Regions from separate parts of the Caballeronia sp. LZ003 genome, predicted to be linked through region 1. Evidence: riboswitches for the same ligand, from Rfam matches in the RefSeq annotation. Region 1 holds a riboswitch; the other holds the start of a gene.
The links. Region 1 has a riboswitch for cobalamin ahead of cobW (cobalamin biosynthesis protein CobW). Riboswitches for the same ligand answer to the same signal wherever they lie in the genome.
Positions count from the first base shown of each region.

Region 2: it holds a riboswitch for cobalamin, as region 1 does, so the genes downstream of both, QCE79_RS03000 (TonB-dependent receptor domain-containing protein) here and cobW (cobalamin biosynthesis protein CobW) in region 1, are expected to answer to the same signal.

Region 1 covers NZ_JARUXJ010000004.1:545,403-548,809, reverse strand. The annotation lists gene cobN (cobaltochelatase subunit CobN) at 1-172, opposite strand, end outside; gene cobW (cobalamin biosynthesis protein CobW) at 176-1,255, opposite strand; cobalamin riboswitch at 1,400-1,651, opposite strand; gene QCE79_RS26615 (cobalamin biosynthesis protein) at 1,768-2,148, shown strand; gene cobO (cob(I)yrinic acid a,c-diamide adenosyltransferase) at 2,145-2,747, shown strand; gene QCE79_RS26605 (cobyrinate a,c-diamide synthase) at 2,752-3,407, shown strand, end outside.
Region 2 covers NZ_JARUXJ010000001.1:651,806-655,212, reverse strand. The annotation lists gene QCE79_RS03000 (TonB-dependent receptor domain-containing protein) at 1-1,665, opposite strand, end outside; cobalamin riboswitch at 1,751-2,075, opposite strand; gene QCE79_RS02995 (ATPase) at 2,312-2,698, shown strand; gene QCE79_RS02990 (cell division protein ZapA) at 2,695-3,009, shown strand; RNA gene ssrS (6S RNA) at 3,132-3,314, shown strand; gene QCE79_RS02980 (EVE domain-containing protein) at 3,392-3,407, shown strand, end outside.

The sequences.
Region 1 (3,407 bases):
CGAGCCGCACTTCCGGAAAGCCGGGGCCGAGACGCGGAAAGACGCTTGCGAGCAGCGCGAGCGTGGTATCGGCCGAACTGAGCACGACAATGGGCGCGCGCGTCTGCTCGATCCGCATCACGCCTGCTGCGTCGTCGACGAAGCCTCCCGGAGTCGTGCGCAGCAGATGCATCGCTCAGGCCTGCACGGGTAAGGTCTGCAACGCGGAAACGAAAGCACGTTGCAGCGTTTCGCGGTCGAGGTCCTCGCCGATAAGCACGAAGCGACTCGATGCCTCGCCCTCGTTCCAGCGCCTGTCGAAGTAACTGTCGAAGCGTCGCCCCACGCCTTGCACGACGAGCCGCATGGCGGCACCCGGCAACGCCGCGAAGCCCTTCACACGGTAAATCGTGTGCCTTTCCACCAGCACGTGCAGTGCCGCAAGCAGCTGTTCGCGCGACTCGACATCCGCTGCGACCACCACGGAATCGAACTCGTCGTGATGATGATCCGCATGACCGTCTTCGTCGGGCGAGCCATGATGGTCGTGCCGCAGATGAATGGTCTCTTCCGATGCGGATTGCAAGCCGAGCAGCGCATGCACGTCGAGTTTGCCCATCTGCGCGGGAACGATCTTCACTTCGGGCGGAATCTCGGGGCGCACGAGCGCATCGACCTTGCTCAACGCGGCGGCATCCATGAGATCGGTCTTGTTGACGATGACGAGATCCGCCGACGACAGTTGGTCTTCAAACAACTCATGCAACGGCGATTCGTGATCGAGATTCGGATCGGCCTTGCGCTGCGCATCGACGGCGATGGGATTTGCCGCGAACTGACCGCTTGCCGCAGCCGGACCGTCGACCACGGTAACGACCGCGTCCACGGTGAAGGCGTTCTTGATGGACGGCCAGTTGAAGGCCTGCACGAGCGGCTTGGGCAAGGCAAGCCCGGACGTTTCGATCAACACGTGATCGATCCTGTCGCGCCGTTCAAGCAGTTGCTCCATCACCGGATAAAACTCTTCCTGCACGGTGCAACACAAGCAACCGTTCGCGAGTTCATAGAGATTGCGTTCGGCGGAGCCTGCTTCGTCGTCGCAACCGATGCCGCAGCCCTTGAGAATTTCTCCATCGATACCGAGCTCGCCGAATTCGTTGACGATGACCGCGATGCGCTTGCCCTGCGCGTTCGAAAGAATGTGCCGCATCAGCGTGGTTTTGCCGCTGCCGAGGAAGCCGGTCACGACCGTGACGGGGATCTTGCGCGTTTGCATCGTTGCTCCGTGCTTGATTGATGCGTGCGCCCTATGCGTGATGGTGTGCGCGATGCGGTCTATTCGACCTTTGCAGCGGCATGGACATGGAAAAGCGCACGACTCGGTGGATCTGGGGATACGCCGCAACCCCGCGGCTAAGGAAATCCCTTCGGTAATTCTGGCCGGTATCCGGGCTGACGAAAATAGCCGCTTCGCCTTCCCGCGCCGGACGCTTTGAACGCCTAGCACAGTGGCTTTGAAACCGGCTTGCCGCGCATGTCATGCGTGGCTTTCGCTTACCGTTGCGGGGGCAGCACAGGTTGGCTTGCGTTCGCCTGAACGCGCGCTTCCTGTTTCCCGTTCAACTGCGCGCTAAAGACTTGGCGCGCGAGCACCTGAACTATTGAAAGTCTAGGGCTAGCGGGGTTAGGCGTCAAGAAAGCATGGTGCCTGCCTAAGCGTCCGGTATGGTATCTTTCCTCCGCCTTAAGGCTTTTCAAGTCGACCTCCATGAATTGGCTTCGTTTAGCATGAGCGCCGCGCTCGTCATCGGCATCGGCTGCCGCCGCGGCGTAAGCGCCGAAGCAATAGAACGCGCTGTGCGTGGTGCGCTTGGCACGCTCGCATTTGCCGATATCGCCAGCGTGGCAAGCATCGACGCTAAGAAAGACGAAGCAGGATTGCTCGCATTTTGCGAGCGTCATCAATTGCGCGTGGATTTCTTTAGCGCCGATCAAATCGAGCGCGCGCCTGGGGAATTCTTATCGCAGGCAAGGCGGCATTTGAATGTCGACGGCGTATGCGAGCCTTGCGCGCTCATTGCCAGCGGCGGCCGGCTCGTCGTGCATAAGACTATCGCGGGCGGCGTGACGGTCGCTATTGCAGAGACACCATCGAAGAAACAAGCATGAAAACCGATACCGAATCGCATTTGCGCATGACCCAGCGGCGCAAGGAAGGCCATGAGAAAAAGCAGGCCGCCGCCGACCATGAAAAGGGCCTGTTGATCGTCAATACCGGCAACGGCAAAGGCAAGACCACCGCTGCATTCGGCATGGCCATGCGCGTGCTCGGGCACGGCATGAAACTCGGCGTGGTGCAATTCATCAAAGGCGCGCTGCATACGTCGGAACGCGATTTCCTTGGCGCAATCGCGCATTGCGATTTCGTGACGATGGGCGATGGCTATACGTGGAACACGCAAAATCGCGAGGCGGATATCGCCACGGCGCGCAAGGGATGGGACGAAGCACGACGCATGATCCAAAGCGGCGAGTATCAGATGGTCGTACTCGACGAGCTCAATGCCGTGCTCAAGTACGAATATTTGCCGCTTGAGGAAGTACTCGGCGTGCTCAAAGCACGGCCGGCCATGCTGCATGTCGTCGTGACGGGACGACACGCGGCCGATGAGCTCATAGAAATAGCCGATCTCGTCACCGAAATGCGCCTCGTAAAGCACCCTTATCGCGAGCAGGGCGTCAAGGCGCAACGCGGCGTCGAGTTCTGACGCAATGGCAGACTGTCCCGCACTCTTCATCGGCGCGAGCGCGTCGCATCAAGGCAAGACCACGGTGACGGCCGCGCTTGCACGTCATCACACGCGGCAAGGCAGGCGCGTGCGCGTCTTCAAGACCGGGCCGGATTTTCTCGATCCGATGATTCTCGAGCGGGCATGCGGGTCGCCCGTTTATTCGCTGCATCTTTGGATGGTCGGACTGGAAGCGTGCCGCGCGATGCTTTCCGCGGCCGCCAAGGAAGCCGACCTTATTTTGATCGAAGGCGTAATGGGCCTCTTCGATGGCACGCCGAGCAGCGCCGATCTCGCCGCTGCGTTCAATGTGCCAGTGCTTGCGGTAATCGGCGCGCATGGCATGGCGCAAACCTTCGGCGCGCTTGCGTTCGGACTTGCGCGTTATCGGCCCGATGTGCCGTTTCATGGCGTGCTTGCAAATCGCGTGGCGTCTGCGCGCCATGCACAGATGCTGGCCGAAGCCATCCCCGAAGGGCTGCGCTATTGCGGTCATTTTTCGAACGCGGACGATATCGCGCTACCCGAACGTCACCTCGGCCTTACTCAAGCGCGGGAAGTGGCGGACCTGGATGCGCGTCTCGACCGCGCCGCCGATGCCATTGCCGCGACCACGCTTGCCGATTTGCCGCCGCACGT
Region 2 (3,407 bases), on a different contig from region 1:
ACCCACGCGCCAGCTTCCTATCGAGCGATGCGCGCTGAAACTCGCGAAACGCCGCGCACGGCGCGTCAGGTCCTGATTGCCGGTTTCATCGACGGGATTCTGGAACGTCACGCCCGCGCGCAAATCAGTGGCGCCGACATGCCCTGCCCACGATCCCTCGACGCCCTGCACCTTCGCGCGTCCGACGTTCTGCGCGATATAGAAGCCGCTGCCGTCCGATACGTAATCGATCAGATTCGAATAGCGCGTCTGAAACGCCGTCACGCGCAGCACGCCCACTTGGTCCGATGCGTACTGCAGCGCCGCTTCCACCGAATGACTGCGCTCGGGCTGAATGGACGGATTGCCGCTGAACGGATAGTAGAGATCGTCGAAGCTCGGCGCGCGGAACGACGCCGCGTAACTCGCGCTCGCGCGCCAGTGCGTGTCGATGTTGTACGCATAGCCCAGATAGTAGCTGTTCGCGCCGCCGAAATCGGAATACTGGTCGTGGCGCAGATTGGCCTGCACTTCGCTCGGACCGAAGCGTCCCACATAGCCCGCGTACACCGAATTCACGTGACGATCCGGCGCGCTGAACTGATCCGAATCGAGCGTCTGGTCGAGATGCTCGTAACCGAACAGGAGCTTGTGCGCCTCCGTCAGGCGAAAGTCGTTCTGCCACAGATACTGGCGATCCTCGGAATTGAAGCGGCTCGTATAGATGCCGTTCTGCTCGATGTTCGCGCGGTCCTGTCCCTGCGCGACCGTGAAATGCGTGGTCCACTGGTCCGTGATACGGCCGTTCGCAAACACCGATGTCGACCGCACGCGACTGTGCGAATCGTTGAGATCGCCGGGCAAGCCGTAGGCATCGTCGAAACTGTCGATGCCGTTCGACTGATAGAAGCGCACGCCCGCGTCCCATTTGTCGCCGAACTTGTGGCGCAGCGTGGCCGCGACGCTTTCGTTCAGATAACCGTTCGCGTTCGGATTGGCGTTGGGCGCGAGCGCGGGATCGATCGACGAGAAACCATCGGTCTTCTCGCGCGATACGTTGAAGCTGAAGGTCGTGCGGCCTTCGCTATCGAGCGCGCCGGAAACGCCCGCCGCTTGCCGCTGCGTGTGATAGCTGCCGTATTCCGTCTCGAAGTAGAAGCGCGGCGGATGCGCCTCGCCGTCTTTCGTGAAGATCTGCACGACGCCGCCGATCGCGCCCGAGCCGTACAGCGCCGACACGTTGCCGTCCACGACTTCGATGCGGTCGATCTGATCCGGCATGATCTGCGCAAGCTGCGCCGAACCGAGCGATGCGGATTCCACACGCACGCCGTCGATCAAAACGAGCGATTGCGTCGAGGACGCGCCGCGTATGAACGCGCTTGCATTCGCTCCCGGGCCGCCGTTGCGCGTCACCTGCACGCCGGGCGCAAGACCGATGACGCCGAGCGCGTCGTAGGCATTGCTATCGGCGATATCCTGGGCGTCGAAGAGCGAAGTCTGCGCGATCGTATCGGCGAGAGGTTGCGCGGTGCGCGTCGCGGTCACGACGACGGGCGCGAGCGGCGGTTGCGAGGCTTCGTCCGCGAGCGCTTCATGAGCGAGCAGCCATGTGTTGAGGGCGACGAGCGCGGCGCGTTCGATCGTTTTGCGTCTGCCCGCGTGTCGGGCAAGTGGCGATACCATGCGTGAAATGTTCCCATGCGTAGGCTGGCGCGACCTCGCTCCCCGCAAGGCCAATGCGCGACGAGCGCGCTCGAATGCGAACAGACGAACGCGCTGAACAGTTGGCCGGTATCCGGGCTGGCGACACACCGTCCCGCCTTCCCACGCATGAAGCGCAGTGGCATCGACACGTTCTTCGCCTTGCCTGCGTCGAGCGGCGGATTCTTGCGAATCAGACAAACTCGCAAGCAAACTCACACGACGGCGCGGCGAAAAACGCGCAAGGGACGACTTGCAACTTGCGTTGCGGTCGCTTACCGTTGCGGGGGCAGCACAGGTTGGCGTGGCCTTGGCGGCGCCGCTTCCTGTTTCCCGTTTGACTGCGCCCGCAAAAGAATGCGGACGCGAGCACCAAAAGTGCGGCAAGTGTAGGAGCGCGATTCAGGACCGTCAAGAAACGACCCTGGCCGATCATCGCAAGACACACGGCTCACGACGAACCCAACTAGAACCCGCCGTCGCAACACATCGGCAGCGCCCGCGCTTTCCACACACGAATGCATCGCGATGCACGCATGATCGCGTGCTGTTACGTCTCGAAACGAGACAATTATCGGAAGCTCCGTTGAACCGCGCTAGAATGCGAGGTCTTTAGAGGACGCAGCACATGCTCAACGAACTCGAATCACTGTCAGGAAATATCGGCCGGCTGATCCAGATCAGCGAGCGGCACAATCAGGCGCGTCTCGCGCTTGAAGCACAAATCGAACAACTGCGTAGCGACTACGCGAACGTGCAGGCAGAGCTCGTGCAAATGCGCGAGGAGCGCGACACGCTGCAAGCCGAACGTGATTCCCTCTCGGCCAAGATCGACGACGCGCAGGTCCGCCTGAACGCGATCCTCGAAAAGTTGCCGCGCGGCAAGTCCGCGAATCATGCCGAGACGGAAAATCAGCTCGATCTCCTCGATGCCCGTTCTCACGATGTGCAAGCCGCGCACGAGCATGCGCACGCGGGAGAGCACAGTGAGCATCATCACGGAGAGAAGGCATGACGACCACGCAGATCGAAGTATCCATTCTCGGCCAGCAATATCGCCTCGCCTGTTCGCCGGAAACCGAAGGCGCGCTGCGTGAAGCGGTGGCACGCGTCGACGCCGAGATGAACAAGGTGCGCAATGCAAGCAACGTGCGCGGGCAAGACCGCATCGCGGTGATGGCCGCGCTTTCACTCGCTTCCGAATTGCTGAGGCTGCAAGAAAGCGTGCGTCATGGCGAGGCCTTCCCCGCCGAGGAAATTCGCCGCACGATGCACTCCATGAACGAACAGCTTGGTGCTGTCATCGCGCAGTATGAAGTGCAGTGACCGAAGTGCTGCGACGCCGCTCCTTGGCGAACGCTAATCGGTCGCGCGATGTCAATCGAAAAAAGAAACTGCGCAATTGGTGTCGAGAGGCTGCATTAGACATTCGATTGGTGTAGAGTGACTACTCCCTGCCTGGTTCGCCAAGGTCATATATTCCTTGAACCAATGCTACATTGGCACGGTTGTGGAAACTTGCAGCACGGGCGCGCGCGTCACTCTGTCTGATGTACCCGAAGTGTTGCTTACTGCGACCAATCTTGAACCCAGGTTCAGGATGCCGGCCTAGCGGCCGAGGTGGGGACCCTACTCCAGCGGCATCGGTTCATACCGATGCCGTTTGCTTTTGTCGAGCCCGTTTTAAAACCCCGTTGCCGAATCCATCATGCGCTACTGGCTGA